Regions from separate parts of the Desulfovibrio porci genome, predicted to be linked through region 4. Evidence: predicted binding sites of a transcription regulator. Region 4 holds the regulator's gene; each other region holds the start of a gene.
The links. Region 4 encodes sigma-54, which starts transcription at its own class of promoters, with help from an activator protein. Its sites were predicted from a motif close to CTGGCACGGNNNNTGCTT; they were not measured.
Positions count from the first base shown of each region.

Region 1: FYJ44_RS11920 (DVU0150 family protein) is a predicted target of sigma-54. The motif match lies at 5,660-5,677, and genes of this name have one in related genera.
Region 2: FYJ44_RS08305 (flagellar hook protein FlgE) is a predicted target of sigma-54. The motif match lies at 2,821-2,838, and genes of this name have one in related genera.
Region 3: FYJ44_RS05750 (ammonium transporter) is a predicted target of sigma-54. The motif match lies at 1,688-1,705, and genes of this name have one in related genera.

Region 1 is NZ_VUMH01000013.1:53,754-61,615, reverse strand. Features, by position in the region: gene FYJ44_RS11935 (MFS transporter) at 1-348, opposite strand, end outside; gene FYJ44_RS11930 (PEP/pyruvate-binding domain-containing protein) at 386-2,956, opposite strand; gene FYJ44_RS11925 (sigma 54-interacting transcriptional regulator) at 2,953-5,535, opposite strand; gene FYJ44_RS11920 (DVU0150 family protein) at 5,760-6,062, shown strand; gene FYJ44_RS11915 (sulfite exporter TauE/SafE family protein) at 6,081-7,145, shown strand; gene FYJ44_RS11910 (DUF4881 domain-containing protein) at 7,159-7,752, shown strand; gene FYJ44_RS11905 (hypothetical protein) at 7,830-7,862, shown strand, end outside.
Region 2 is NZ_VUMH01000007.1:96,259-104,120, forward strand. Features, by position in the region: gene FYJ44_RS08300 (DUF805 domain-containing protein) at 1-1,163, shown strand, start outside; gene FYJ44_RS08305 (flagellar hook protein FlgE) at 1,200-2,714, opposite strand; gene FYJ44_RS08310 (rhodanese-like domain-containing protein) at 3,009-3,464, opposite strand; gene FYJ44_RS08315 (pyridoxal phosphate-dependent aminotransferase) at 3,475-4,665, opposite strand; gene FYJ44_RS08320 (YbhB/YbcL family Raf kinase inhibitor-like protein) at 4,755-5,183, shown strand; gene FYJ44_RS08325 (carboxyvinyltransferase) at 5,460-7,208, opposite strand; gene aprB (adenylyl-sulfate reductase subunit beta) at 7,620-7,862, shown strand, end outside.
Region 3 is NZ_VUMH01000004.1:162,885-170,746, reverse strand. Features, by position in the region: gene FYJ44_RS05755 (sigma-54 interaction domain-containing protein) at 1-1,325, shown strand, start outside; gene FYJ44_RS05750 (ammonium transporter) at 1,882-3,090, shown strand; gene FYJ44_RS05745 (P-II family nitrogen regulator) at 3,117-3,455, shown strand; gene FYJ44_RS05740 (glutamine synthetase III family protein) at 3,492-5,684, shown strand; gene FYJ44_RS05735 (methyl-accepting chemotaxis protein) at 6,167-7,862, opposite strand, start outside.
Region 4 is NZ_VUMH01000019.1:25,474-33,335, forward strand. Features, by position in the region: gene FYJ44_RS13450 (zinc ribbon domain-containing protein) at 1-142, opposite strand, end outside; gene FYJ44_RS13455 (Nif3-like dinuclear metal center hexameric protein) at 159-953, opposite strand; gene FYJ44_RS13460 (phosphoribosylformylglycinamidine synthase subunit PurQ) at 1,219-2,028, opposite strand; gene FYJ44_RS13465 (CTP synthase) at 2,232-3,875, shown strand; gene rpoN (RNA polymerase factor sigma-54) at 4,104-5,531, shown strand; gene hpf (ribosome hibernation-promoting factor, HPF/YfiA family) at 5,568-6,107, shown strand; gene rapZ (RNase adapter RapZ) at 6,179-7,129, shown strand; gene FYJ44_RS13485 (PTS sugar transporter subunit IIA) at 7,164-7,607, shown strand; gene FYJ44_RS13490 (PTS sugar transporter subunit IIB) at 7,611-7,862, shown strand, end outside.

The DNA of each region.
Region 1 (7,862 bases), on a different contig from region 4:
GACGTGCTCTCCCCGGACATAAGGATAGGCCAGCATGACGCAGCTGGAGACCATGATGGAGGCAAGCATGGCTAACAGCTTGCCGCGCTTGAGCAGCAGCACGCTGGCCAGGGGACGGCAGAGCAGCACCATGGCGAAGAGGGAGGAAAGCAGCACGCCGCGCCAGTTGGGGCTGATGCTGAGGCCTTCCAGCCATTGCTCGAAACAGTAGAACACGGCGATGTAGCTGTTGCTGAACATGGCCATGCAAAAGAGCAGGATAAAGTCGCGGCTCAAGAGTTTCTGGGGCGGCTCGGAGGGTTTGTCCCAACGCCTGGGCTGTTCCGGCGGTCCTGCAAAGGGGGGCATGGGGGCCTCATTGGTTTCCGGTGTGGAAGCCCTCCGCTTAGTGGTATTCGCCGTTGAGGAATTTGGCGGCGTACACCTGGACGGCTTCGTCATTGACCATAAGCATGTCCATCTGGCGGGTCATAATCAGCAGACGCCCCAGTTGATCCAGGCGCGAACACAGTTCGAGCTTGGGGTATTTCTGGTAGCGCGCGCGTATCCTATCACCCGTGACCTCGACGGTAAAGCCGAGTTCCGTGAGGATGAGCCCGATGCAGCGCACCCGCCGCGCGCGCTGTTCATTGCCCGCCGCGCCGCCCGCGAATTCGAAGCGGATGTAGTTTTTGCTCAGGGTGTCGCCGCACCAGGTATCCAGAATGGCGTAGTGATAGCCCACGCGCGAGGAAAAATTGAGGTAGCGGTCGGAGACTATGGCGTAGCTGCGGTCGCCGAAGCGCTCGCCGCCGTGCTGGTTGCCGCCGACCATGGTCTGGCCCATGACCGAGAGAAAACCGCGCATGTTCACCGGGCGGGGACCCTTGGCCTGTACCGCGGGATTGAGCATGCCGTTGAGCACATGCCGGAAGGGCATGCTGGTCACGTCTTCGGGCTTGGCTGTGGAGGCTTCGGGATGTTTCAGGCCGCCGCCCAGGTCGATAATGTAGAGGTCCAGCGGCACGGAACAGACCAGATGGCTGGCCACGCCGCCCGCCCCGCTTTCGGAAAGGCTGTCGGAGAGCAGAAACATCTCCGAATAGCTCAGTTCGTGCGCGTAGCGCATGACGTCGTGCAGGGAGGTGCAGTTGGCCGGGCTGAACAGGGCCGACTGCGGGTCCACCAGGTGCAGGGGCAGAATGTACGGGGCCACCCGCCGCAGCAGCACTAGGGCGGGCGTATCCACTCCAGGGCGTCGGCGGGCCAGGCGCAGGGCCAGCAGTTCCGGCACCTCGCCGTCAAAAACCCGGCCCGACAAGGCGTCCACGGTCACCACTTGACCCGGCGCGAGCAGGCTGGTGGCTCCGGCCAGATTCATCAGCGTGGGCACGCCGAATTCGCGGCAGATGGACGCCATGTGCCCGGTGAGGCTGCCGGTTTCGGCAATGATGGCCGCCGCCCGCTGCATGGCGGTCATGGCGTTGGGCGAGGAATGCTGCATCAGCATGACTGCGCCTTCCGGAAAGTGGGTCAGATCCTCATCCGGATGCACCCGCACCACCGGGCCGCAGCCCACGCCCTTGGCCGCCACGTCCGCGCCGGACAGCAGGGGCCGCATATGCTTCAGGGCCGGGGCCGCGCTCTCCTCCGGCGTGCTGTCCAGGCCCATGGGTCTGGTCTGGAGCAGGACGATCTGGTCGTCTTCGTCCACGGCCCACTCCAGATCCTGCGGGTACTGATAGTGACGCTCCAGTTCCAGGGCCATTTCCACCAGCCGCCGCACCTGCCCGTCACTGAGGCAGGGCACGTCCCGCAGTTCCTCGGGCACGTCGGCCAGCGCGCTTTCCACGCCCTTGTCCGTGCGCGCGAGCTGCAGGCGCGTCTCCTTATGGGCGATGGTGGCCTGAGTGATTTTGCGGGTGGCCCGCGAAACCAGCCATTGATCGGGCGTGCCCGAGCCGTCCACCACCATTTCGCCCAGTCCCCAGAGGCCGTTGATCAGCACGCAGTTGGAGCGCAGGTCCACGGGATGACGCGAGAAAGCCACGCCCGCGGCCTTGGCCTTGACCATCTCCAGACAGCAGAGGCCCATGCCCGTGGCGTCCAGGGCATAGCCGTGCGCGGCCCGGTAGGTCAGGGCGCGCTCGGAAAAAAGGCTGGCCATAACCTTTTTGAAGGCCATGAGCAGGTCCTGCCGCCTGACGCCCAGAATGCTGCGGTACTGCCCGGCGAAGGATTGCACCCCGTCCTCGGCGACGGCACTGGAGCGCAGGGCCGCCACAATGTCGCTTTCCGCGCCGAAGGCTTCGTCCCAGGCCGCCAGCATGGGGTCGCTCACCGTGTCAGGCACCTCGGCTTCCAGGATGAGACGCTGCACCTCCTGGGAGGCCGCGCTGATGGTGGACGGCTTTTCGGTGTCCACCGACCGCAACTGGCTGTAAATATTCCTGAACAGGCCGCTGCTGCGCAACAGAAAAAGCGTCCCCGCCTTGATGGTGATGGCGAAGCCGCGCGGCACGGGCATGTCCAGCATGTTGCGCAGTTCCCCCAGGTTGGCGTTTTTGCCGCCTACGCTGTAGGCCATGCTGGCGTCCACCTCGCTGAGAGGCAGGGTCAGGGAAGTCACGTCGCCGCGCGCGTGCTGCTCCAACTCGCGTTCAATACGGCCGCCCAGAGCTTCCACCGCCGCGCTGAGATCCCGATGGCGCTGATTGGAAATGTCGTTGAGGCAGGCCGCCATGCGTTCGCACTGAAGGATGGCCCGGCGCGCTTCCTTGCGCACCTGCCTGGTTTCCAGGCTGCGGTCGCCGCGCTGGGCCGCGTTCAGCCCGGCCAGAATGCCGGCCAGGTCGGCATTGGCCTGCAACAATTCCTTGAAGGAGGCGTAACGGCGGGTAAAGGCGGCCATGGCCTGCTCACGGCTGATGCGCGGCGCGAGGCCCAGCAGTTTCCGCAATGTCTGTACGGCGTTCATCTGGGGCGTCCTTTGTCGGCCGGTGTTTGTCCGCCGGGCTGCACGATCACGTAACGCTGGGCCGGGCCGCGCCCTTCCTTGCGCATCAGGCCGAGGCGCACCATCTGTTGCAAGTCGTATTGCGCCGTGCGCATGGAAATGCCCTTGCCAGCCAGGTTCTGATATTCCTGGCGGCTCACGCTGCCCAATACCGCCAAGCGCGGCAGCAGTTCCCGCTGCCGGTGGTTGAGCTGGTCCGGATTCGGGACGGACGGCGCTTCCCCCGTGCCCTGCTCCGAAGTCGGAGCCGGACGCGCGGGCGGATCACGGTGCGTGTCCGGCTCTCCGCCTTTTGTCTCTTCCGGCGTCCGGCTTTCCCGCGAAGCCTTGCCGTCCGGCGTGTCGTTCACCGGCTGGCCGCCGGGATCAAGCTGGATGTTTTCCGCCAGAATCAGATCTCCGTCGCAAAAGGTCAAGGCTCTGGTCAGGGTATTTTTCAACTCACGCACATTGCCGGGCCAGTGGTGGCGCATGAGCTTTTCCAATGCGCCCCGGCTGATCCGGGGAATGGTTCTGGGCATGCCCGGCTCGCGGGTCTTCACGGCCTCATTCATAAAATGGACCATCAGGGCCGGAATGTCCTCTTTGCGTTGCCGCAGGGGCGGGGTGTGAATGGTAATGACGGCCAGCCGGTAGTACAGGTCATCGCGAAAGGAGCCGTCCTGCCCGTCGCCGCGTAGTTCGGCGTTGGTGGCGGCGATGATCCGGGTATCAAAGGGCACGTCGTGGTCCGAGCCCAGAGGACGGATGCACCGGGTGGAGAGCGCCCGCAACAGGGCCTGCTGCACCTTGGGGGTGGCGTTGCCCACCTCGTCCAGCATCAGGGTGCCGCCCTCGGCGGCCAGAAAAGCCCCTTTGCGCGCCTGCTTGGCCTCGGTGAACGCGCCCTTGACGTGCCCGAAGAGGGTGTCCATAAGCAGGGCCTCATCCAGAGCGCCGCAATTGATGGTGATGAAAGGGCCGTCGGCGCGGGCGCTCAGACGGTGAATGGACTCGGAAACCAGTTCCTTGCCGGTGCCTGTTTCGCCCACGATCAGCACATCGGCCAGCACCTGGGAGGCCTTCTGAACCTGACCATACAGCGCCTGCATCGGCAGGGAAGCGCCCACCAGACCCCGGGTCGGCAGATCCGCCGGGTCGGGCAGGTCCTCCACGGCCTCCCGCTGCCAGAGGGCGGTCTGCGCCGCCGCCTGGGAGCGCTGGTCGGCCCTGGCCCGGCGCAGCCGGTTAAGCAGGGTGTCCACGTTCTGCTTGATCGCTTCCAGTTCCAGCGGCAGAGGGGGCAGATTCAGGGGCTCGGCGCTGTCGTCTTCATTGCGGCTGCGCAGCTCGCCGGAAAGCAGATTCAGACTCCGGCCCATGTTGCGGGCGAGCCACCAGAGGCTCAGCCCCAGCAGGAGCAGCCCGCCCAGAAAACAGAGGGTGTAAATGCTCAGCAGCTGTATGCCCGCATGTGTGGATGTAAAGCTGCTGTCCAGCATGGCCAGCCCGCCGACCACCACGCGCGGGCCTTCCGGATTGGGCATGAAGGTCACCGGCGCGTAGCTCACGCTTTCAACCCGCATCTGGCCGCTATTCCAGGCCGTGCCCACCTCCGAAAGAGGAAGCCGGCCGGAGCGGCCCGCCTGCACCTCGGCCACCATGGTCCAATAGTTGAGATGTTCCGGGCCGGGACGAAAGGCCATGCTGAAACCGGGGCGGCCGAAATCCCCGCGGAAACCGGCCCGCACCGCATCGGAACGCAGGGCTTTTTCGCCGGAATCGTTGTCGAGGTTTTCGGACTGGAAAAGCATCCAGCCGTCCTGATCGAAAAAAAGGCTGCGCACTCTGGTTCCCGCTCCGGCACTGATGGGCGCCTCGGGCGAGGAGTACAGCGACATGGTGTCGCGCAACGCGTTGAGATCCAGCGAGAGAATCAGAATGCCCTGAAAATTTCCGGCCGCGTCGTAAATGGGCGTCGAAAAGCGCAGCACATAAAAGGCCAGGCTTTGCAGCGACTTGTCAATGGGCACCATGGAATAGACCACTTCCAGGGGCTGGCTTACGTTCACATGACCGGGCCGCTGACCGGGACTGATGTTGTGAAAGGGACCGGCCGGGGCGTCCAGAGCCACATGGGGCGGCACTGCGATGATCTCGCCGCCGTAGTTTAAAAGGAGATAGCGGTTTTCAGGCGTCAGGCCCATGAAGGCCACTTCGCGGTAACGCAGGCCGTCGGCGCGGGAGCGGAATTTGAGGCGGCGCGCCATTTCCTGCCGGTCCATGGAGCCGGCGGCCAGAATCAGCAGCTGGTTGCGCGTTTCCACCAGAATCTGTTCCAGCGCAAGGCTCATGGCCTGGGTCTGTAATTGTGTGTTGCGCGCTATTGCGCGATTGACGAGATTTGCGAGGCTGCCGCCGGTCACGAAAAAAATCAGCGCCAGAACCGCTGCCAGCAAGGGCAGGCCCAGCAGCAACATGCGGCTTGTCAGGCTGCGGTTCACAAAAAAGGAGGCGGTTTCCACGGAGTTGCCGCCGACGATGAAACCAAAAAAGCGCATGTTCCTCCTTGGTTGCGCAAAAAAGCGCAAGCTCTGGGCCGAATATAGAAAAAAAACACCTTTTTGACAAGGCTGTGAGCGGGATTTGCTGGAATAATACGAAAAAAATCTTTGAAATCACGCAGTGGCACGGGCTTTGCTATTATTTTCACAAATTGCAGTGGCATGTGGTTTGACCGGCGGCTGCGCCGCCTGAAGGGAACCAAACAATTGTGGAGGATACCATGAAGAAAATGCGCAGGCTTTGGACCTGGATTTTGGGCTGCGCGCTGATGCTGCCCGTACTGATGCCCTCAGTGGCGCTGGCGGCCAAGAAAAAGGCCGACGTGGTCATCGTGGCCGACACCCGCAAGCTGGACGGCATTTTGTATTGGTGGGCGGAAATGTATAATGAAAGCCATTTCTTCTTCGCCATTCTGACCATGATCATCATCCCGATTCTCGGCTGTCTTCTCGGCTTTCTCGCTGACATCGTCATGTCCCACATCGGCATTGACCTCAAACACCGCGAACTGGCTGAAAAGTAGCCCGGAAAGGAGGCGGATATGGATTGGCTGTATATTTTGATGCCCATTTCCGGCGTGAGCATTTTCTGGCCCGGCTTGGTTATCCTCGGTTTGGGCGTCGGCATCATCGGTGGCTTCTTCGGTCTGGGCGGCGCCTGGATGGTGACGCCGGGTCTGAATATTCTTGGTTTCCCCATGGCTTTCGCCATCGGCACCGACGTGGCGCAGATGGCCGGTAAATCGCTGATTTCCACCATGCGGCACGGCAAGTTCGGCAACGTGGACTACGCGTTGGGCCTGACCATGCTGATCGGTACCGTTATCGGCGTGGAAATCGGCGCCCAGATGGTCATGTGGCTGGAACGCATCGGTTCCGTGGACAAGGTCGTGCGCTGGCTGTACGTGGTGCTGCTCATCCTGCTGGCCTGGCTGGTCTTCCATGATGTGGCCCTGCGTCGCAAGAAGGAACGCGAAGCCAAGGCTCAGCATCAGGATCTGGACAAGACCGCCGTGGGTCTGGACTGGGGGAGCAAGCTTCAGGCCATCAAGATTCCCCCGGTCGTGCACTTCAAGCATGCCAACATCACCTGCTCGGCCTGGCTGCCCATTATCGTCAGCTTCTTCACCGGCTGGCTGGCCGGCATCCTGGGCATCGGCGGCGGCCTGATCCGCATGCCCGCCCTGGTCTACCTGGTCGGCTGCCCGACCCACCTCGCCGTGGGCACGGACCTCTTTGAAGTGGCCATCTCCGGCCTGTACGGCACGGCCTCCTATGCGTACAAGGGCCGCGTTGAACTGCTGGCCGCCATCATCATGCTCTGCGGCGCTGCCATTGGCGCTCAGATCGGCGTCGTCGCCACCAAGTACGTCAAGGGTTACGGCATCCGCATCGTGTTCGGCCTGGCCGTACTCGGCTGCCTGATGTCCGTTGTGCTCAAGCTCCTCCAGGCTGAATTCCCCGCGTATGCCTGGCTTTTCAGCCCGCTGGCCACTGTTGAAGTGCTGGGCTTCGTGAGCGCCATCTCCATTTACATCACTATCCGGATGGTCCTGGGCGCCAAGGCGGAACTTGCGGCCAAGAAGCAACACGCCGCCGGCAACTAGAAGGAGACAAGCCATGAAAATACGTAGTTTGCTGCTTACGCTGGTGCTGGCCCTCTCCTTTGCTCTCGCGGCCTGCGACTTTGACGGCGGTGTGGAACAGGGCCGTTGCGTGGCCTTTGACCCGGCCGCGAAAACCCTGACCATCGTGGTGGACGTGACCCACGACCAGTTCAATCCCCATTACAGCGGCGGCGTACATACCTACAAGCTGCCCGCCGAAGCCCGCGACATGGGTCCGGTCCCCGCTGTGGGCGGCCGTCTGATGGTCGATCTGGAAAAGTCCTCCCTGCTGCTCTATGATCCGGCTTCCAAGAGCGTCAAGGAACTGCCCGTGCAGTTCACGGATGTGGAAAAGAACATTGGCGCCAAGCATCCCAAGGTGGCGGGCAAGACCTTCCCCATCGTGGACAAGGAAAAGGAAAGCGTCACCATTTACTCCAGGCGTCTGGAAGCCCTGATTACCTTCAAGGTGCCCGCGCCCGCGCTGGATCTGCCGCCCTACACCTGGACGGCCGGCGACGAAATGCGCATCGCCTTCCGCAATTCCGACAAGAATCAGGCCATTCGTATCATGAACGTGAGCAAGACCAACATCTTCCAGAAGTAAACCCGGCAATCCGCCGTAATCCGCCGGACGGGGCTTGAACCCCGTCCGGCGGCGCGGCGCGGACGGAGAAAAATATCATGAACAGCTACAAACAATCCCTGTATGTCGTG
Region 2 (7,862 bases), on a different contig from region 4:
ATTTCCAGAGCCGGGCCGGCCGTTCCGAATTCTGGTGGTTTCTGCTCTTCTGCGTGCTGGTCGAGGGAGCTTTCCGGCTGGCTTTGTTTCTCGGCAGGGATTCGTGGGGGTGCGCATTTGCTCTCCGTCTGGCGCATGCCCCGGTATTCCTTCTTTTACTGCTGCCCGCCTGGGGCGCGCAGATCCGCCGTCTGCATGATACGGGCCGCAGCGGAGCCTGGTTTTGGGGGATGCTCATCTCTTCGGCCGTCGGCGGGGCGGCGTTCTGGCTGGTCTGGATGTTCTGGACGGGAATCCCGTTGCGCGCGGGTTTTCTGCTGAATCTCGAGCTTCCGCGTTTGCTGCTGATCGTGGTGCAAAACGCCGCAAAACAGGCGCAGATCTTTTTTCAAACTCCTCTGGACGCCCTCTGGGGGCTCTATGGCGTCGATCCGCACCGGTTCAATTTTCATCCTGAGTTGGCACGGCTGGCCGTGAGCCTGCCGGCCGTAATCGGCCTGGGAGTCTGCCTGATGCGCAAGGGCACAAACGCCGCCAACCGTTACGGACCGGCGCCGGGCGCGCCGGATTCCGCGGGCGCGCCCGCGCCCCGCGCGGGCATGGACTTTCCCACGGCGCTCAAAAGCTGCGTGCTGCGCAACTACGTCGGCTTTCGCGGTCGCGCCTGTCGCGCCGAATACTGGTATTTCGCCCTGGGCCAGCTTATTTTCGTCTCTCTGTGCTTTTCACTGTACACGCCGCCGCGCGTTTTCCGCCTGCTGGCAAGCAAAAACCCGGACCTCTTTTCCTCCCCGTTCATGGTCTTTTTGCGTTTTGCCGCCGACCAGCCTTTTCTGCTGGCGGGCATCGCGCTGCTGCCCCTGTTGCTGCCGGGCCTGGCAGTCCTGGTGCGCCGTCTGCATGATGCCGGTCACAGCGGCGGCTGGGTGGCGGGCTATGCGCTCGTGCAGTTCTTTTCCGGCTTTGCGGCGGAACATAGCCTGATGCGCGGTGATCCCGGCATCCCGCTTTTTTTGCTGCTGGTGAACTGCGTGTATACTTTGGTCCTGCTCCGGATGACCTTGCAACGGGGCGTGCGGGGGGCCAACCTTTACGGGCCGGACCCTCTCGCGGCCGCCGGAGAAACGGCGCAGCCGGCGTCCGGAATTCCCGGCACGGCGTGAAAGTTCGCGCGGACGGCGATGTAATAAGGGCTGAGCCTAGCGCTTCAGCTCCATGGCCTTCTGGAGCATCTGGTCCGCCGTGGTCACCACCTTGCTGTTGGACTGGAAACCGCGCTGGGTGATGATCATGTTGACCATTTCCGTGGCCATATCCACGTTGGATTCTTCAATATTATAGGCGTTCACGGCGCCGTAGTTTTCAGTGCCGGCCACGCCCATGTCCATCTGGCCGGCGTCGTCCGTGGCGGAAAAAAGATTGCCGCCCTCGCGGCGCAGGCCGTCCTCACTGGTGAAGCGGCAGATCGGAATCTGCCAGAGGTTCTGATCCTGGCTGTTGGAATAGCGGCCCACCACCGTGCCGTCGGTTCCGATGCTGATGGCGCTCAGAACGCCTTCGGCATAGCCGTCCTGCTTGTAGGCGCCGGTGGGCGAGGAACTGTTGTAGGCCGTGGTGGCGTCTTTAGCGCGCACGGCGTCCGCCCCCATGGAGGGCAGCTTGCTCTGGTCCGTGCCCACATCCGCCGCCGAAGCCGGAGCGTTCTGCCAGCCTCCGGCGGCGCTGACGCCGAAGTTCACGGCCATGGTCGCGCCGTCCAGGGTAAGCTGGGGCAGGCCGTCCTTCAGTTCGGCGGGTTGCCAGTCGGCCAGATTTTTGCTGCCTTCCACTGTGGGCGTGAAAGCGGACATGCCCGTCAGGCGGCCCGAAGCGTCGAATTGCAGCACGCCGCTCATCAACAGGCCGTCGCCCGGCGAAGGCGGGATGACGTTGCCGTCCGCATCGGTCTTGCCCGCGGCGGAAGCCCCGGCGGCGATGAGAAATTCGATCATGGAACCTGACGTGCTGTCGGGCGCGCCGTCGAAATAGGCCGTGACCGTACGCGCGTTGCCTTCGGCGTCATAGAGGGTCATGCCCTGGGCGTAACTGTATGAACCGCTGGAAAGCGGCTTGGCGGCCGTGGCATTGTAGAGGCCCAGCAGGCCGAAATAGGGGTTGTCCGCGTTTACGGCATTGTCCTGGCCCGAGTTCAGATTCATGGTCAGGTCCACCCGTGCCGTTCCCTTGCCCGGCATGGTGCCGAATTTGTCGATCTTGACTTCCTGCAGGTCGCCCAGGCTGCCGTCCTCATTATACTTGTAGCCGTTGAGGGCTAGGCCAGTGGGGGTGCGCCAGACGCCCTCATTGTCCGGACGGAAGTCGCCCGCCCGGGTGTAGTAGAGGCTCACGCCGTCAGTCACCTGGAAAAAGCCCTTGCCGTTGATGGCCATGTCCGTGACCGTATTGCTGGACTCCATGGGCCCCTGCTTGAAAATGGTGCGCACCGAGTCCACCTGTACGCCCTTGCCGGTCTGGCCCAGGGCCACGCGTGAGTTCTCCTGGTTGTTCCACCATTCGCCCATACCGGCCTGGCTCGTGGAGATCAGGTCGGAGAACAGGATGCCCTGCTGCTTATAGCCGATGGTGCTGACATTGGCCAGATTGTTGCTGGTCACCTGCATGCCCTGGCTCAGGCCCTTCATGCCGGTGGCGCCGATGTACAGTGCCGAGTTCACGCTGCTGCCTCCTGGAACGGGTTAACTTTAAGAATTGGCACTCTTAAAGTTACCTTGCCCGTAAAAAACGGGCGAAGAGGAAAAATCTTCCTCCCCGCCCCCTATGAAGCAGTATCCGTGCCAACGACACAGGGGCGGCCTCTCAAAAGCGTCTTTTGCCCCCTGGACTGTGTCAGAAGCCGTTCGCGGCCCGGGTCTGTACCGGAAGAGTGCTATCCCCGGCCCGCGAACGGCTTTTTTCTTGCCAGGAAACAAAATTCATCTTAGAGACAGCCCCTGGCGTTTGCGCGCTGTCTATTTTTCCAGGGGCAGACCGGCTTTTTCCCAGGCCTCAATACCCTGGTTCATGTGCAGGATGTTTTTGACCCCGACCTGTTCCAGCGCCTCGGCGGCTCCGGCGGAGCGCTGCCCCGTGCGGCAGTAGAGCAGCACAGGATGATCCTTGGGCAGGGCCGCCGCGTCCAGATCGAAACGGCCGCCGAAGAAGTCCATATTGCGCGCGCCGGGCAGGTGTCCCTGCCGGAATTCGCCGGGCGTGCGCACGTCCAGAATCAACAGTCCCGCGGGCGGGGACTGGAGCAGAGCCGCCGCTTCCCGCGCGCTGATGTCCTTGGCCTGGGCCGCGCACGGCCAGGCATAAAGCAGGGCGCAGAACACGGCGCAGAACACGGCGCGGACCAACGGACGCCGGGCCGCCGGGATGCGGCGCGCAACGGCGGCGACGAGAGACGGGAAAGGATGCCGAATCATGCCCGCTTCCTTATTTGACGGCCGCGCGGGCTTTGGCAAAGCCGTCGGCGGCGTTGCGGATCACGCTTTCGTCCACGCAGAACGCCAGGCGGAAATAGCCGGGGCAGCCGAAGCCCGAGCCGGGCACGGCCAGCACGCGTTCCTCCAGCAGCTGGTTCACAAAGGCCACGTCATCGCCGCCCGGGGCCTTGGGGAAGAAGTAGAACGCGCCCGCGGGCATCTGGAAATCATAGCCCGCCTCGCGCAGCACTTCGGCCATGGCCTTGCGCCGGGCCGCGTACACGGAGAGGTCCACCTGGCTGCCCAGGGCTTTGGCCATGATGTGCTGGCCGATGACCGGCGGATTGACAAAACCCAGAATGCGGTTGGTCAGGGTCAGACCGGCCATGAGCTCGGCTTTTTCCGGCAGCCGGGGCGAGAGGGCCACATAGCCCACCCGCTCGCCGGGCAGGGAGAGGTTTTTGGAAAAGGAGCTGATGGCCACGGCATAGGGATAGAGGGGCAGCACCGAGGGCACTTCCGCGCCGTCGTACGCCAGGAAGCGGTAAGGCTCGTCAGCCACCAGCCAGATGGGCCGCCCGTATTCCTGGCTTTTGTTTTCCAGAAGGTCGGCAAGCGCGATGAGTTCCTTGCGGCTGTAGATCACGCCCGTGGGATTGTGCGGGGAGTTGATCAGCACCACACGCGTCTTTTTGCTGATGGCCTCCTCCAGCGCCTTGAGATCCGGGGCAAAGGTGTCCTTCCGGCTCATGACGGCCTTGAACGTGCCGCCGTGGTTGGCGACGTAGAAGCCGTATTCCACAAAGTAGGGGGCGAAACTGATCATTTCCTCGCCGGGATTGAGCACGGCGCGCAAAAAAGCGTTCAGCCCGCCCGCCGCGCCGCAGCTCAGCAGCACGTCGTCGGCCGTGAGCTTGACGCCCTGTTCGGTGCTGAGGTGTGCGGCCAGTTTTTCGCGCAGCCAGGGAAAGCCGCCGTTGGGCATGTAGCCGAAGGCGAAGGGTTCGCCCGCGTGTTCGGCGAAATCGCGCAGCCCTTCGGCCACGGCGGGCGGCGCGGGCAGGTCGGGATTGCCCAGGCTGAAGTCATAGACGTTCTCCGCGCCGAAGCGCGCCTTGAGCTGGCCGCCCGCCTCGAACATGCGGCGGATCCATGAAGCGTTGCCCAGGTATCCGGTTACGCTGTCGGCAAGAATTGACATAAACGACTCCTGATGGTTGTTGTCTTCGCCATGACTATTGGTTATAGCTTTGTCGAGCTAGAGAATGCAATCTCCACTGGAGGCTCTGAATGCGTCTGAATGTCTTCGCAAAAACGGCGCGGCTTTTTATGCCCGCGCTTTTCGCCGCCCTGCTGCTGCCCGCCTGCGCCGCCAAAGAGGTCGAGGAAGAGCAGGGCATGTCCATTGCCGTCACCCTGCGCGACGTGCATCGCTGTTCGCGCATCTCTCCTGAAATTCTCGTCACCGACATGCCCGCCGGCACGGAGTCTTTTGACGTGCGCCTGGTGGAGTACGGCGACGAGGAGCGTTTCTTCGGCGGCGGCACCTGGGCCAACGACGGTTCGGGCGTCATCCCCGAGGGCGGCCTGACCCGCCATTACCGCGGCCCCTGCCCCCCGGCGGGCGAGAGCCGGGACTACGCCTTTGTCGTTTCGGCCATGAGCAAGGACAATATCCAGCCCCTGGCCGTGCGGCTCTATCGTTTTACTCAGGAATAAACGCCGCGTCCATGCCTTTCGCAACAAGGAGCCCCGCCCGGTCCATAACCGTGCGGGGCTTTTGCTTTGCGTAACTTTCCAGGCCGGTTCGCGGAATATTACGGGATTGCCGGCCATGGTCAGACCGCCCGGCAACGTAGAGCAGATTAATGTTATATTCAAATTTGAAGACGCCCACTTTGGCGCGTACCAGCGCAAATAACCTGCGCTTACGCCTTTGTGGCGGGCGTCTGCTCTCACAGCCGCCGGAGCAAGGTTAAGATAAACCTGTTCTAATTATTCTTCTTCCTTGAGTTCCGGCGGCACGGCCACGGCAGTGGTGATGATCCGCCGCCGCGCGGGAGCCGCCGTTGTCTTTTCGTTCCCGGCCGGTTTTTTGGCCGCCGGTTCGGGCAGGGCGTTGTACAGGGTCCAGAAGGCCGGGAACAGGCCGGTCATAATGCCGGGGTTGCCCAGGCGGAAACCCTGGTTGCGCGTGTCGCGCGCGCAGGCGGCCAGGGCCAGGGCCAGAGCCCAGACCGGGGAGGGGGCGTTCCAGGCCTGCGCGGCATTTTGCTGGAGGGTCGCTTGTTCTGTTTTGCACAAGCGGCCTTCAGCAGTCCGCTCCAGACCCACAGTGTGAAGAAAACTGGTCACTTCGCTCATGTCTGCGCCCGGCAGTTCGGGCAGGCTTGCCTCACCGCCGCGCAAGGCCGCGCAGGCGGCCAGAGCCACAGGCAGAGGAGCCCAATCTGTGGGCAGTCCGGCCAGAAGCCCGGCGGGCAGGGCAGCCAGCGAAGCGCGTTTCAGAGGCGCGGCGGCATGGGCGCATACCGTGCCTTCCGGCCTGCCCTCGCCGGGCTGTTCGCGGCGCAGATCCAGGCCCAGCGCCTGGAGCAGTTCCCAGGCGGCCTGGGCTCCCGGCCATTGCGGCCAGCCGCCGTCCAGACGGGTCTCGCCGGAAAGAACCAGGGGCAGGGCCAGCAGAAAGACGGCCAGTTCCGGCTCCAGAGGCAGCCGGGGCCGAGCGGGCAGGCGGAGGGGACCGGGCGCGACCCGCACGCGGCCCTCCGTCACGCTGATATCCGCGTCCGCGGCGCGCAGAATGGGCAGCACACGGGCCAAAATCAGCTGCTGTTGCGGGTGGGCGGCCAGATCCAGCGTCAGGGCGCGTTCATAAAAGGGTGCGGCCAGCAGAATGCCTTCGGCCAGTTCCGCCGGCACGTCGGCGGGCAGGGCCGCCGCGTCCGGCAGAATCCCGGAGCATTCCAGACGCGCGGGCAGGCCGTCGCTTTTGGGCACCACATGCACGAGCCGCGCGCCCAGATTGGGCAGAAAACGCCGGACGGCGGAGAAATCCGCCAGTTTGAGGCTTGTTTCGCCGGTGAACTTGGCCCGTGAGGGGCGGCCCAGATAATGGCCCAGAAGCAGGAAGAAATTCCAGGCGCTGTCGCCCACGTGCAGCACCTTGTCCGGCGCGCCTACGGGCGCCGTCTCGCGGGCGGTGACGCCGTCCTCTTCGCGGTTAAGACCCGCGCCGAGCTGGTTGAGCGCCTTCACGCAGTCCACGATGGGGTCGTTCATCAGGCAGGGCTCAATGCGCAACGCCTGGCCCGAAGCCGCGGCCAGCATGAGCCAGGCGCGCGTGGCCCGACAGGCCAGGGGCGCGGACATGGCCAGGCGCACGGGCCTGAGGGCCGGGGCCAGGTTGAAGGCCGGGCGGCGTTCCGCTCCGGCGGCCTGCCCGTCCTCGCCGCCTTCGCCTTCCTCGCGCTGGGCGCTGGGACGGGGCAGAAATTCCACTTCCTGCATCAATGAAAAAAAGCGGCCCGAGAGGCGGGCGTCGCGGCTCACGCGGGAGACGGCGGCCTCCCAGGATTCGCGCAGGGCCTTTTCCTCGGCCGGTTCCAGGAAGCCCTTGCTGTTGTGCATGCGCGCCAAAAGATTATGGCGGCGCAGCAACAGGCGCAGGATATCGCGGTCAATGTCGCTGACCACCTCCCGCAAAGGGCGGCGGGGGCGGGTGTCGTGGGATTGCTCGGTCATGCTCTGTCCTCTGCGGGAAATGCGTGCGGCGGGTTTTTGTCTGCGCAAGCCTGTTAGCCCGAAACGCGCCCGCTGGCAAGCGGCGGGGGGCCGCCCGGCGGCGTTCACGCGCGTGTTTTTGCCGCCGAACCGGGAAAAAAATGACGGGGGGCTTTACGCGGCCTCTTTTTCCGAATATGCTCCAGGCATTGGAAATCCAAGCTTTCCGGGAGACGGGCTTGTAAAGAACCCGCGAAATTTTGCAAAAGGGGCTTGACGCAAACCGCACTCGCTTGTTACTAAATGCGCAAGCCATGCGCCCCCACTATTTTTCGAGGCGCGCGACTAATCTGGCGTGCCGGCAAGGGGCGCGCACGCCTCGCCGAGGGCTTGGCGGAATGTTTTTAACACTTTAAGAGTTGGAGGATACGTATGCCGACGTTTGTCGATCCGTCCAAATGCGACGGCTGCAAGGGTGGCGAAAAGACGGCCTGCATGTACATTTGCCCCAACGACCTGATGATCCTCGATCCCGAGGAAATGAAGGCCTACAACCAGGAACCCGACGCTTGCTGGGAATGCTATTCCTGCGTGAAAATCTGCCCGCAGGGCGCCATTACGGCCCGTCCCTACGCGGACTTCGCGCCCATGGGCGGCACCTGTATCCCCATGCGT
Region 3 (7,862 bases), on a different contig from region 4:
AAGGCATCACCGGCCGGGTCATTGAGAGCGGCCGTGCCATGTATATTTCCGATGTCTCCGAAGAGCCGCTGTTTCTGAACAAAACCCGTTCGCGCGATCTGAAAAAAGAGGGCATTTCCTTTATCTGCGTGCCCATCCGGCTTAATAACCATGTGGTGGGCGCGCTTTCCGTGGATCACCTGCTGGCCGATGCCGCCACTCTGGAAGACGAAGTCCGCTTGCTGCTGATCATTGCCACGCTGCTGGGACATGCTGCTCTGGAAACCCAGGGGCGCATGGACGAGGAGAGCCGTCCCTCGCTGCGGCCCAAGGGCTTTGTGGGCAATTCGGAAAGCATGCAGAAGGTTTATGCCCAGATAGCCCAGGTGGCCCCGTCCGCCACCACGGTTTTATTGCAGGGCGAGTCCGGCACGGGCAAGGAACTGGCCGCCAGAGCCATTCATGCGGCCAGCGCCCGCGCGGCCCGGCCGTTTATTTCGCTCAACTGCGCGGCCCTGCCGGAAAATCTCATTGAGAGCGAACTGTTCGGGCACGAGCGTGGAGCTTTTACCGGGGCCAACGCCACCCGCAAGGGGCGTTTTGAACTGGCGCACGGCGGCACGCTGTTTCTGGATGAAGTGGGCGAACTTTCCCTGATGACCCAGGCCAAGCTGTTGCGCGTTTTGCAGGAACGCACCTTTGAACGCCTGGGCGGCATGGAGACCCTGCATGTGGACGTGCGCTTCATTACCGCCACAAACCGCGATCTGGAGCGGATGGTGGAGGAGGGGAGCTTCCGCCGCGATTTGTTTTACCGCCTCAATGTCTTTCCCATTTTTCTGCCGCCCCTGCGTCAGCGTCCCGAGGATATCCTGCCCCTAGCCAGCCATTTTATCCAAAAATACTCGGCTGCCAACGGGCGGAAGAATGTCCGCCTTTCCTTGGCCGTCATGGACATGCTCCAGCGTTATGACTGGCCCGGCAATATCCGCGAGTTGGAGAACGTCATGGAACGCGCCGTACTGCTGCTGGGCCGCGAAAATCTGGTGCTGCCCCAGCATCTGCCTCCGGCTCTGCACAGCGTGCACTGTGGCGGCCATGGCGGCGATGACCGTTGCGCCCTTCGGCCCGGCCTGGCCGGCAGTCTGCAGGAGCGTCTGGATGAACTGGAGCGGGCCTGCATTGTGGAAGCCCTGGAATCCAGCCGGGGGCAGATCGGCCGGGCCGCGGCCAGTCTGGGACTGACCGAGCGGATCATGGCCCTGCGCCTGAAAAAATACGGCATCAGTTACAAAACCTTTCGCCCCGCCCGCAAGGGTATGCCGCCCGTTGATAGTGACGCCTGAATGTAAATCATCCAAAATGTAGTTTTTGCGGCGGCGGCCCGCACCCAGCGCATAACCGGGGTGAAAGGGCGCTGTTTCACATTGAAAATTGGCTTTGGGTTGCGCGCTCAACTCAGAATGTTGCAAAAATGACAAAATTGTAGATTTAAAAGAACAATATATAATATATTGATTTTACATAATATTCACAAGAAGGATTCTCCCGCTGCCCGGATTGGTGGGAGAATCCTTTTCTTTTTTCGACAAATTTGTTGAAAAAAGAGCCTTCCGCAAGCCGCCCGCTGTATCCCCTCTCCGCATATATCAAAAAAATATTGTGCAAAATTAAATAGATATATAGCCATTCGGTTTGCCATCCGGTCCTGGCATGGATTGTGCCTTAAGGCACATGGGAGGCGCGACATGTGTCGCGTCGGGGAGAAACCATGGCGCCGGTTTCGTCTCTGGAGTTTTTGCCTGGCCGGATAGGGCCGCCGCAGATGCCGGGTTCATGTCGTTCCCGGGAAGACGACGCGACGGAAGTTGCGGGCGGCAGCGGCCATAAGGGAGTTTTGGGATGAACGCTTCGGATACGGCTTTTATCATTATCTGCGCCACCATGGTCATGCTGATGACCCCGGCTCTGGCCCTGTTTTACGGTGGTCTGGTCCGTGCGCGCAATGTGCTTTCCACACACATGCACAGTTACGCCAGTCTGGGTCTGATTACCGTGCTCTGGGCTCTTGTGGGCTACACCCTGGCCTTTGGCGAGGATGTCGGCGGCCTGATCGGCAATTTTTCCTATCTGTTCCTGAACGGGGTCGAGGGCACGGCCGCTCCGGCGGCCTCCAATCTTCCGCACACCGTTTTTGTGGCCTTTCAGTGTATGTTCGCGGTTCTGACAGTGGCACTGGTTTCCGGCGCATACGCCGAGCGCATCCGCTTCTCGGCCATGCTGCTCTTCTCCGGCCTCTGGATGATCTTCGCCTATGCGCCCATGGCCCACTGGGTCTGGGGCGGCGGCTGGATGGCCAAGCTGGGCGCTGTGGACTTCGCCGGCGGCGCGGTGGTCCATATGGCTTCCGGCGCGGGCGCGCTGGCCTGCGCCCAGGCCCTCGGCCCCCGGCTGTCCACAGGTCCGCAGAGCTTCACACCCAATAATCTGCCCTTCACCCTGCTGGGCGGCGGCTTGCTCTGGTTCGGCTGGTTCGGCTTCAATGCTGGCAGCGCCCTGTCCGCCGGTCCGCTGGCCGGTCAGGCCCTGCTGACCACCCATCTGGCCTCGGCCTGCGGCATCCTCGGCTGGATGCTGGTGGAATGGAAGCGCACCGGCAAGCCCACCAGCCTGGGCGCCATTTCCGGAGCTCTGGCCGGTCTGGTGGCCATCACGCCCGGCGCAGGCTTTGTGGGCCTGCTGCCCGCCATGCTTATCGGCTTTATAGGCGGCATGGTCTGCTATGGCGGCGTGCTGCTCAAGAACAGGTTCGGCTATGACGATGCGCTGGACGTGGTGGGCATCCACGGTCTGGGCGGCACCTGGGGCGCGCTTGCCACCGGCCTGTTTGCCAGTGCGGCCATCAACGAGGTGGACGGTCTGTTTTACGGCAATCCACATCAGCTCTGGGTACAGTTCATCTCCGTGCTGGGCACCTGGGTCTTCGTCTATGTGGTGAGCCGTCTTCTGCTCTGCGTCGTGGATGCCATTGTGGGGCTGCGCGTGGCGCCTGAAGCGGAATATGTCGGCCTGGACCTGAGTGAGCATAACGAACGTGGCTATTCGCTGTAAGCCGCAAGCGGCGAAGGGGACATCTCATGAAGAAACTGGAAATCATCATCCGGCCCGGCATGTTGGAGAGGGTCAAGGAAGAGCTCTCAAAGCTGGGCATTCACGGCATGAACTATTCGGAAATAAGGGGCTTCGGCCGCCAGCGCGGTCATACCGAAGTCTACCGGGGCACCACCATGCAGGTGGACTGCCTGCCCAAGATCAAGATTGAACTGGTGCTGCACGACGAGGCCCTGGAAAAGGTGCTCAATGCCGTGGTGGCCACGGCCCGCACCGGCCAGGTGGGCGACGGCAAGATATTCATCAGCGACGTGCAGGACGCGGTGCGCATCCGCACGGGCGAACGCGGCGAAGACGCGCTGTAGGCATTCATATTTTTTGAAATGAAAGGAGACGATGGTATGAGTTCCCCCCGCAACAAGGCGGTATTCAAGGCTGTTGACGCAACGCCGGTGGTTCCCTCCAGCCAGGAGGAAAAGTCGCATGAGGCCGGCGAGATTTTCGGACGCAATGTCTTCGGCCTTGCCGTGATGCGCAAGCGTCTGCCCAAAGACGTCTATCGCAAGCTGGCCAAAACAATCCGTGACGGCGAACGCCTGAATCCGGAAATTGCCGACGTGGTGGCCAACGCCATGAAAGACTGGGCCATTGAAAACGGCGCAACCCATTATACCCATTGGTTTCATCCCATGACCGGCCTGACCGCGGAAAAGCATGACGCCTTTCTCGCGCCTTCGGCCGACGGACAGGTCATCAGCGAGTTCTCCGGCAAGATGCTGATCAGCGGCGAACCGGACGCCTCGTCCTTCCCGTCCGGCGGCATCCGTTCTACCTTTGAAGCGCGCGGCTATACCGCCTGGGATCCTTCGGTGCCGGTGTTCATCATCCACCAGCCCTACGGCGCGACCCTGCACATCCCGACCTATTTCTATTCCTATTCCGGCGAGGCCCTGGACCGTAAAATTCCGCTGTTGCGCTCCATTTCCGCCTTGTCCCGGCAGGCCCTGCGCATCCTGAAGCTCTTCGGCAACACTTCGGCCGGCTACGTGCGGGCCATGGTCGGACCGGAGCAGGAATATTTTCTGGTGGACAAGAATCTGGCCGTGCTGCGTCCGGACATCATGCTGGCGGGCCGTACCCTGTTGGGCGCGCCTTCGCCCAAGGGCCAGGAAATGGAAGATCATTACTTCGGAGCCATTCCCGGCAGGGTCATGAGCTTCATGCAGGACGTGGAAAACGAACTGCTGGCTCTGGGTATTCCGGCCAAGACCCGTCATAACGAAGTGGCCCCCGGTCAATTTGAAATCGCGCCGGTCTATGAAGAGGCCAACATCGCCTGCGACCACAATATGCTGACCATGAACATGATGCGGCATATGGCCGGCAAGCACGGCTTTGTCTGCCTGCTGCACGAAAAGCCCTTTGCCGGAGTCAACGGCAGCGGCAAACACAACAACTGGTCCATGTGCGATTCCGACGGCCAGAACCTGCTCAACCCCGGCACCACGCCGCAGGACAACGCGCAGTTCCTGGTCTTTCTGGCCGCCGTGCTGCGTGCCGTGCACCAGCACAGCACGGCCCTGCGCCTGGGTACTGTGGGGGCGGGCAACGACCACCGTCTGGGAGCCAATGAAGCGCCCCCGGCCATCCTTTCGGTCTATCTGGGCGAACAGCTCACGGAGGTGCTGGACGATATCATCCACGGCAGCCATGCCAGGAACAGGAAGAGCCCGGTCATGGAAGTGGGTGTTTCCACGCTGCCGCCCCTGCCCGTGGATCTTTCCGACCGCAACCGTACCAGCCCCTTCGCCTTTACCGGCAACAAGTTCGAGTTCCGGGCCGTGGGTTCCTCGCAGTCAGTAGCTCCGGTGAACATCGCGCTCAATGCCGCCGTGGCCTGCGCCCTGGATGACATCGCCACCGAGCTGGAGGCCGCGATTTCAGCCGGCGCCAAGCTCAATGCGGCCTTGCAGGATCTGCTGCCCCGGCTGTTCAAGCAACACATGCCGGTGGTTTTCAACGGCAACGGCTATTCCGCCGCCTGGCCCAAGGAAGCGGCCAAACGCGGTCTGCCCAATTATAACAATACCGTGGCCGCCCTGGAACACTACAGCGACCCTGAGGTGATGAACGTCTTTTTGCGGCACGGCATCCTGAGCGAGCGTGAAATTCTGGCCCGCCAGGAAATCTTGCTGGAAAATTACGGCAAAACCCTCTGCATCGAAGGCAATCTGATGGTCAACATGGTGCGTTCCATGGTGCTGCCGCAGTGCCTGGAAGCCCAGACCAAAGCCGCCGACGCGGTGCTCAAGACCCGCGCCGTGCTGGGCGACAAGTCCGCCGCGCGCGAGGAGGGTTATTTCAAACTTCTGCATACCCATATCACGGCCCTGCAGACCGGCGTGGAAAAGCTGGAAAAGGCCGTGGAAAAGACCCAGGGCGTCCAGGACGCTCTGGAACAGGCCAAGGAAGCGCGCGACAGCATTCTGACCGCCATGACCGAATGCCGCGTCCATGCCGACACTTTAGAAAGGCTGGTGGAGGACAGCCTGTGGGTGCTGCCCAAGTATTCTGAGCTGCTCTGGGCGCACTAGGATTGTAGATCGAGTGTTGGGAGCGGGGAAGGTCTCATCCCGGGGGGGAAGATGAACTTATCCCGCTCCCGCCCCCCTGCGGCCCTGCGGCCGTGGGGCGCGTAGCGTCAGCGCCTGTCCGCCGCAACGGACGGCAGCAGCGCGAAGCGTAAGGGCGGGAAGTCTGGCGGCTTCCCGCCCTTAGAGCTTTTTGTAGAGGAAGATATTCGTTCATTCGTCGGACGCTGGGGTGACCCGGCGGCAGCGCCAGGCGTTGGCGCGATGCCGTGCGCGGCGAAGCTGTGCTACGGCTCAAGACAATATTGCAACGGATGGCGATAGCGACTGCATTGAACACGCCCCGCCGTTACGATGCGGTTTTCATCCGCACCCCGTCGGCTGCGGATTGCGGACGCCTTGCGGGCGGAGATATAGGCAACGGTAAAACTCCGGCGGAGCCAGAGGTTCCGCCGGAGTTTTACCGTCATGTAAGGCTTGGGGCTTCAGTCCTGCTTCATTTCCTGAATCAGACCCGTAAGCTTCTGGGCCTGGACGGAAAGGTCCGTCACGGCCTTGGACGCCTCGCCCATGGCTACAGCGATCTGTCGGTTCATATCATTGACCTGCAGGACGGACTGGTTGATTTCCTCGCTGGCGGCGGATTGTTCCTCGCTGGCTGTGGCGATGGCGTTGACCTGATCCGCCGTGGCGTCCACCGTGGTCACGATTTCCTCCAGAGCCGCGCCGGACTGGTTGGCGTAGTCCGTGGCCTGCTCAATCTGCTTCACGGCATTGTCCACGGATTCCATGCTCTTGGACGTGCTTTCCTGGATGGAACGGATGGCGTTGCTCACATCGTTGGTGGAGGCCATGGTTTTTTCTGCCAGTTTGCGCACTTCGTCGGCCACCACAGCGAAGCCTCGCCCGGCTTCACCTGCCCGCGCCGCTTCAATGGCCGCGTTGAGGGCCAGCAGATTGGTCTGGTCGGCAATGTCCGAAATGACGTTCATAATCTGGGTGATGGCCTGGGCATGCTCATTGAGCTGACCCATATCGTCCTTGAGTTCGAGCGAGAGAGTGCGCACCTGCCCGATGCTGTGCACGGCTTTTTCCACAATATTTGAACCGGCCTGAGCCTTGACCTTGGTTTCGGCGGAGGCGGCGGAAGCGGCGGAGGCGTTGCGGGCCACTTCCCGCACCGTGGCGTTCATTTCGTTCATGGCCGTGGCCGCTTCGGAGACACGCCCGGCGGCTTCGTTGGCCCCCTGGTCGGACTGCTCAATCTGGGCCGAAAGCTCCGTGGAGGCGGAGGAGAGGATATCCACAATGCCTTCGAGCCGGTTGGCGGCGGCCAGCATGCCGTCTTTTTTGGCGCTCTCGGCCTGTTGGCGGGCTTTTTCGGCCTCGTTCTGGGCAATCCTGGCTTTTTCCACGGCGGTGTTGGCTTCGCTGGTTTTTTGGGCCGCTTCGTCAATGCGTTCGCGCAGATTGCCGATCATCTGACCCAACGACGCATCCAGAGCGCGGATTTCACGCGGACTACGCGGATGCAGTTTGATTTGGGTATCAAGGTGCCCCTTTGCCACTTCATCCGCCGCGCCGGTCAATTGGCGCAAGGGGGAGCAGATGACCCGCGTCACATACCAGGCCACCAGAATTATCAAAGCCACGATAGCCAGACAGATCCAGGCCTGGTACATGGCATAGCGGTCATTGTTCTCGGCCACCAGGGCGGAGATGCGCTGTTGCTCGGCCTGCACGCTGTCGATATAGACGCCGGTGCCGATAAGGACATCTGTGCCCGGAATCAGGCAGATATAGCTGAGTTTGGGCTGGATGCCCGCGCCGGGTTTTTCAAAGGTGTACTCCACAAAGCCGCCGCCGTTCTTGGCCGTTTTCATGAATTCCTGGACGAAAAGTGTTCCGTTGGCGTCTTTGAGGCCGCTGCAATCCTTGCCGTTCAACGACTTGTTGATGGGCACGTTGATACGCATGCCGTCGGTGGTATAGGTGAAATAATAGCCTTCGCCGTTGGGGAAAAAGCGCTGGTAATCGGTAAGCTGTTCAATAATGGCGTACTGTTCTTTCTTGTCCGTGACGTTTTTGAGGCGGTTGGCCAGATTCTGCGCCTCCACCTCCACCGCGCTCTTTACCCCGTATTCGTATTTCTGGCGCAAGGCTTCGGTGATCTGCGGCATG
Region 4 (7,862 bases):
CGGCGGCTTCAAAGCGCTGTTCCAGATCTTCAAGGTCACGGGGCGCGCGCTCCAGTTCCTGCTTGACCGCGAAGATGGCATCGTCCACCTTCTGCAGTTCCACCAACTGCTTTATCTGATCCAAGTAAACGGCATTGCTCATATAATCCTCCTGGGAGTCATGACAAAAGGGCGGGGCGCAACGGCGAAGCCGAAGGCACGAAGACGATATTCAGGCCGTCGAGCCGTTGGGCCAGCAGCCGGCTCATGCGGCGCATCATTTCTTCCTCCAGGCTGTGGTGTCCCACATCCAGCAGGCAGATTTCGGCCTCCAGCGCCGTGTGGTATTTAACGTCGCCGGTGATGAAAAGCTGTGCGCCGGACGCGCGGGCTTCCCGCAGCAGGGAAGAGCCTGAGCCGGTGCAGTAGGCCAGGCGGGAGATTTTTTCCGGCATGGGGCCGCAGACCGTGGCTGTGGACAGTTCGATATGGCGGGCCAGACCGGACGTGATCTGCGCCAGGCTCAGAGGCGTCGGCAGATCCCCGGCCAGACCGAAGCCCAGCGGCAGCGCGGCCTCGACCGGCGGCGGAGCCGTGGGGTCCAGCACCGCCAGGTTGCGCAGCTCCAGTTCGCGCGCCAGCCAGCTGGCCGGGCCGTCGGCATTGACGTCCAGCGAGGTATGGGCGGCGTAAAGCGGCACGTCAGCGGCGAACAGCAGGCGCAAAACCTCATGGTAAGCATCCAGACGTCGGGGCAGGGCGGGCTTGAGCGCCAAAGGGTGGTGGCTCAGAATGCATTGCGCTCCCAACTCCAGGGCCTGACGCACCGAGGCGGGCGTGGGGTCCAGACAGACGGCCAGAACCTCAATCTCGCTTCTGTGCGCGGCTACCTGCAGCCCGGACAGATCCCAGGGCGCGGCGGCCTCCAGAGGTGCGATTTTTTCAATGGCGCTAAATATTTCAGGGAGTTGCATTGATATTGCCCTCAATAAAAAAGGCACTTTCTTGCAGGGAGGCAGAGAAAGCGCCTTGAAAAATCATCCGGCGTGAAAAAGGAAAGCAAAACGTGCAGCAAGCTTGTACATACCTTGTCTGACGCGCGCGGTTTGACGCCGCGCGGCTGTAATGCCGTTACGCCGATGCTGTACTTAATCTAAACAAATTAACCGCAAAACCGGCCCTTGTCAAGGTGGCGTCGCTCCGGCGTTGAACTCAGGGCGAGCCACGCGGACTTTCCCTCTATTGGCCGCGCAGGTAGCGCACGGCATTAACAAAAAGCAGGGTTCCCGGCGGGTCCAGTTCGCCCCTGGTCCAGGCGGGATGATTGGTCACATGATGGAAGGCTTCGGGGTGGGGCATGAGACCCAGCACGCGGCCCGTGGGGTCCGTAAGACCGGCAATGGCCAACGGCGAACCATTGGGATTAAGGGGATATTCCTGCGTAGGAGCGCCGCTTTCCGGATCGGCGTACTGCAGGGCGATGAGCTGTTCGGCCTCAATACGGCGCAGGCATTCCGCGTCACGGGGGACGAGCTTGCCTTCGCCGTGGCGCACGGGCATGGCCAGCAGGGGCAGGCCCTTGGTGAAGACGCAGGGACTGTCGGGATTGGGCAGCAGATGCACCCAACGGTCTTCAAAGCGCGCGGAGTCGTTGTGCCCCAGAGATGCCTGACGCTCAAAGCGGACTCCGCCCAGAGAAGGCAGCACGCCCAGCTTGACCAGCAGCTGAAAGCCGTTGCAGATGCCGAGGATCAGCTTGCCCTGATCCAGAAAATCCCGCAGGCTTTGCAGCAGCGGCGTGCCCGCCGCGTCTTTCAGATAGCGCCAGCGCATGGCCGCCGTCTGAGCCGCGCCCAGATCGTCGCCGTCCAGAAAGCCGCCCGGAAAAATCAGGAAGTGGTAGTCCGCAAGACGCACGTCGCCCGCCACCAGATCGGAGAAATGCACCACGTCGGCCCTGTCGGAACCGGCCAGGCGGGCCGTGTGCGCGGTTTCCAGATGCGAATTGGTGCCGTAGCCGGTGATAACCAGTGTGTTGACCGTAACCATGCGGGAGGAGCCTCCTTGGAGCAGCCTGCGAGACGCCCGATCCGGGCAAACGCCCCTGCCACAAGGTGGGGCGTGTGCTGAAAAAGGGAAAATTACACTACGTATCTTGCCGGACTTAGTCAATGCTAGCCAAAAAAAACAATTCGGTGTATCAGCAGCCGGATACACGGAATTGCGCATTCAAGCAAAACAGGTGGGAGGACATGAAAACCAAATTTATCTTTGTGACGGGCGGGGTGTTGTCTTCACTGGGCAAAGGCCTGGCGGCCGCCTCGCTGGGCGCGCTGCTGCAGACGCGCGGCCTTTCGGTGACCATTCAGAAGCTGGATCCCTATATCAATGTGGATCCTGGCACCATGAATCCCTTCCAGCACGGCGAAGTGTTCGTGACCGACGACGGGGCTGAAACCGACCTTGATCTGGGCCACTACGAGCGCTACCTCAACGTGCCCATGTCGCGCAAGAACAACACCACCTCGGGCGCCATTTACAACCATGTCATCGCCAAGGAACGTCACGGGGATTATCTGGGCGCCACCGTGCAGGTCATCCCGCATATCACCGACGAGATCAAGCAGACCGTGCTTTCCCTGGCCGAGGGCGAGGGCGCGCCGGACGTCGCCATCATTGAGATCGGCGGCACGGTAGGCGACATTGAGGGCCTGCCTTTTCTGGAGGCCATCCGCCAGTTGCGCTCGGAACTGGGGCGCGACAACTGCCTGAACATCCACCTCACCCTGGTGCCCTATCTGCGTTGTGCCGGCGAGCACAAGACCAAGCCTACCCAGCACAGCGTCAAGGAACTGCTTTCCATCGGCATTCAGCCGGATATTATCCTCTGCCGCTGCGAACAGAGCATTCCTCAGGAAATGCGCAAGAAGATCGCTTTGTTCTGCAATGTGGACCAGGACGCGGTCTTTTCCTCCGTGGATGTGGACAATATTTATGAAGTGCCCCTTAAGTTCTATGAAGAAGGCTTTGACCAGAAAGTGGCCATCATGCTGCGTCTGCCCGCGCGCAACGCCCATCTGGAGTCCTGGGAAAAGCTGGTCCACGACTGTGCCAACCCGCAGGGCAAGGTGACCATCGCCATTGTGGGCAAGTATGTGGATTTGAAAGAGGCCTACAAGAGTCTGCACGAGGCTCTGATCCACGGCGGCGTGGCCAACCGGGTGGCCGTCGAACTGCGCTACGTCAATTCTGAAAACGTGACCGAGCAGAACGCGGCCGCGGTGTTCAAGGGCTGTGACGGCATTCTGGTGCCCGGCGGCTTCGGCTATCGCGGCGTGGAAGGCAAGATCGCGGCCATCCGCTACGCCCGCGAAAAGCGCGTGCCGTTCTTCGGTATCTGCCTGGGCATGCAGTGCGCGGTCATTGAGTTCGCACGTCATGTGGCTGGCCTGGAGGATGCCAATTCCGAGGAATTCAATCCCCTGTCGGACCACAAGGTCATTTATCTGATGACCGAGTGGTTCGACTTCCGCACCAAGAATGTGGAAAAGCGCGACGCCAGCAGCGACAAGGGCGGAACCATGCGCCTGGGCACCTATCCCTGTAAGGTGCAGCCCGGCACCAAGGCTCACGAAGCCTATAAAAAGGATATGGTCGATGAGCGGCATCGCCACCGCTACGAATTCAACAACGCCTTCAAGGAAATTCTGGGACAGAAGGGTATGGTCTTCAGCGGCACGGCCCCAGATGACTCCCTGGTGGAAATCATGGAACTGCCCGACCATCCCTGGTTTTTGGGCTGTCAGTTCCACCCCGAATTCAAGTCCCGCCCCATGGATGCCCACCCCTTGTTCCGCGAATTCATCAAGGCGGCCAAAAAACAATCCAAGGCCTGAGCATGGGATTTTACCCGGTTTGAAGCGCGAAAAAGGGAGGCATTCCGCCTCCCTTTTTCGCGTACTTGGGGCGGCGCCTTGGCGGCTGGGGAAAAACAGCGGGGCGCGCCTATTCCCTGCTTACACCCGCAGACTTCGGCTATTGCATAATTTTTCAGCGTATGGCACAATTCTTGTAAATAAGAAATCCGTTCAGACGTTTCATCTCTTCAGCGTAAAAGAGCAGGCATGGCACTGGAACTTCGTCAGCAATTGAAATTGGCCCAGCAGCTGGTTATGACGCCGCAACTGCAGCAGGCCATCAAACTACTTCAGCTTTCGCGCCTGGAGCTGCTGGAAACCGTGCAGCAGGAGATGCTGGACAATCCTTTTCTTGAAGAGTCTTCCGGTGATGACGCTGTCGATCCGGCCGCGCAGAGCGAGCGCCGGGACGGCGTTGAAGAGGAAGTCTATGACAAGGAATTGGCCAAGGACGCCTCGTGGGAGGATTACCTCGGCGAGTTCGCCAGTACCCCCCGACTGGTGCAGCCGCGCGAGTTTGAAGCGGCGGAAGAAATTTCTCCTCTGGAAGCCCGCTACGCCGCCAAGCCCACCCTGGAAGGTCATCTGCTCTGGCAGTTGCGCCTCTCCACTCTGACCGACGCGCAGAAGGAAATCGGCGAGGTCATTATCGGCAATCTGGCTTCTTCCGGCTATTTGCAGGCCACGCTGGAAGAAATCGCGGAGATGACCATGTCCACGCCCGACGAGGTGCGGACCGTGCTGGAGCGGGTGCAGTTTTTCGATCCTATCGGCGTGGCCGCGCGTGATGCGCGCGAGTGCTTGCTGATCCAGCTGAAAAGCCTGAATTACGATCGCGATCCCATTTTGCTGGAGCTGGTCCAATCCCACCTGGAGGATCTGGAAGCTAAGCGCTACAAGCCGCTGTTGCGCAAGTTCAAGCTGGATATGGAGGAACTCAAGGAATATCTGGACATCATCCAGAGCCTTGACCCGCTGCCCGGCGCGAGTTTCGGCGGCGGCGAACCCACCTACGTGAGTCCGGACGTCTTTGTCTACAAGATGGGCGCTGAATTCATCATTCTGCTCAATGAGGACGGGCTGCCGCAATTGCAGCTCTCCTCGCTCTGCCACATGGACATGGGGCCCTCCTCGGACAAGGAAAAGGAATACTGCGCGGAAAAAATGCGCTCGGCTTCCTGGCTGATCAAGAGCCTGTATCAGCGCCAACGCACGCTGTACAAGGTGGTGGAGAGCATTGTGCGCCATCAGCAGCCCTTTTTCGAAGACGGCGTCACCAAGCTGGCTCCGTTGATCCTGAAGGACATCGCCGACGACATCGGCATGCATGAATCCACGGTCAGCCGGATCACCACTAATAAATATGTAGCCACACCCCACGGGATTTTCGAACTGAAGTTTTTCTTCAACAGCGGTCTTGAGCTGGATGACGGCAGTCAGGTCGGTTCGGAAAGCGTCAAGGCCCTGATCAAGAAATTCATCGCCGATGAGGACCCCAAGGCTCCTCTGAGCGACGAACGCATCGGCGAGATGCTCAAGGACCGCCTGAAAGTGAATATCGCTCGGCGTACGGTGGCCAAATACCGTACGGCGCTGGACATTCCCTCGTCATCACGGCGCAAGGAGCACTTCTGATCCCGCAGCGGTGCTTTGCAATCCCAAGGAGGAAACATGAATATCTCTTTCGCCTTCAAGAACTTCGAGGCCTCCGATCACCTGAAGAAGTATGCCCGCCGCCGCATGGAAAAGCTGGGGCGTTTTTACGGCAAGTCCGCCGGTCTGGAAGTGAATGTCGTGCTTACGGTGGATAAGTTCCGTCATCGCTGCGAAGTGACCGTCAGCGGCGAAGGCCTGCACATTAACGCTACGGAGCAAACCTCCGATATGTATGCGGCCATCGACCTTGTGACCGACAAGGTGGAAGCTCAGATCAAGAGGCAGGTTTCCCGGGTCAAGGAGCAGCGCCGCAAGGCCCGCAACGCCGAGGTGGATGTCTTTACCTATAACCTGGAAGCCCAGCCCGAGGAAAACCAGACCGTGGTGGGCACAGACCGTTTCGCGCCCAAGCCGCTGCATCTGGATGAAGCGCTGATGCAGCTGGATTCCATCGGTAGTGAATTTCTGGTCTTTCTCAATGCCGAAAGCAACCGCGTCAATGTGGTCTACCGGCGGCGCACCAGCGGTTACGCCCTGATCGACCCCGTGCTGTAGGTTGATCCATATTTTTATCCGCCGGGCCGGACCCGTATTTCGGCCCGGCGGCTCTCCGCGAAGCATATGTCATGAGCACGCCACAACCACCCCGCCGCGGCCCTTCCAGCGCGGATTCGTCCGCGGACGCTCCCAGAGTCGTTCCGGAGCGCGCCGTGCAGGTTTGTATTGTCACCGGTCTCTCCGGCGCCGGTAAAAGTACTGCCTTGCAGGTTTTTGAAGATTTGCGCTATCTTGCCGTGGACGGCTTGCCCGCGAGCCTGGCTCCGGAAATGGTCGGCATGATGGAACGGCCTTCCATGAGCCATTTCCAAGGCATTGCTTTGGGCATGGACATGCGCCAGAACAATTTTCTGGATGAAATCAACGACGCCCTGAGTGCCATGGCCGCCAAGGGCATCCGTCCGCTTTTGCTGTTTCTGGAGGCCGACGCGCAGGAGCTCATGCGCCGCTACGCCACCACCCGCCGCCCGCATCCGCTGGAACGCGAAGGCATGGGCCTTGAAGCCGCCCTTGCCGCCGAGCGTAACCGCCTGCGCATCTTGCGGGAAATGGCGGATCTGGTCATCGATACCTCACGTTTTTCCATCCATGACCTGCGGCGCTCCATTCAGAAGCGCTGGAGCGGCAACAAGGATAAATTGCGCGCCATCCGCGTCAATGTGATTTCCTTTGGCTTCAAATATGGGGTTCCCCGCGAAGCGGATATGGTTTTCGATCTGCGCTTCCTGCCCAATCCATATTTTGTGGAAGGTCTGCGTCCCCTTTGCGGCAAGGACAAGGTCGTGTCCGACTATGTTTTCGCCTCGTCCAGTGCTGTGGAATTCCGCAAAAAATTGCTGGATCTGCTTTTTTTTATGCTGCCGTTGATGGAGGCCGAAGGCCGCTATCGCGTCACCATTGCCGTGGGCTGCACCGGCGGGCGGCACCGTTCCGTTGCCATGGCCGAGGAATTGTCACAGGCGCTCCGCCAGGCGGACTATCCGGCCTCTCTGGAGCACCGGCACCTTGAACTTGGCTGAAAAAGCTGGCAGGTTGTGAACCGCGAGGAATGCCATGACGGATGAAAGCAAGACGACACAAGTCGGAATAATTGTGGTTTCTCATGCGGACTACGGTTCAGCCATGTTGCGCACGGCCGAGTTTATTTTGGGGCCGCTGAGCGATTGCAGCTCCATCAGTGTTGATGTGGCGCATGAAGTTTCCGAAACAGTACGCCGCCTGGACGATGCGGCTCAGCGTCTGGACAAGGGGGCGGGCGTCATCATCCTTACGGATATGTTTGGCGGCACGCCCACCAATCTGGCGCTTTCCCTGCTGGGCAGCCATAAGGTGGAAGTTGTTACGGGCGTCAATCTGCCCATGCTGCTGAAAGTTTTCACGTCACGTGACAAACAGCTGGATGAACTGGCCCAGCTTGCCGGCGAGGCCGGGGCCAAGGGCATTGTTGTGGCCGGCAGTATGCTGCGGAACAAAGCCCGCGACAAAGCGGGCGACTGATATATGTGGTTTCGTGTGGACAACCGCCTGGTGCATGGTCAGGTGATCGAGGCTTGGCTGCCGTATACCGGGACCAGACATCTGATTGTGGCCAATGACGAACTGGCTGCGGATATGCTGCGCCAGCAAATTGTGGAACTGGCTGTTCCCCAACGCGTAACCACCCATTTTGTCCCTGTGCGCGATTTGGCGGCCACGCTGGACAAGTGCGGTGAAGACAGTTTCGTGCTGTTCGCCAATTGCCAGGACGCCCGC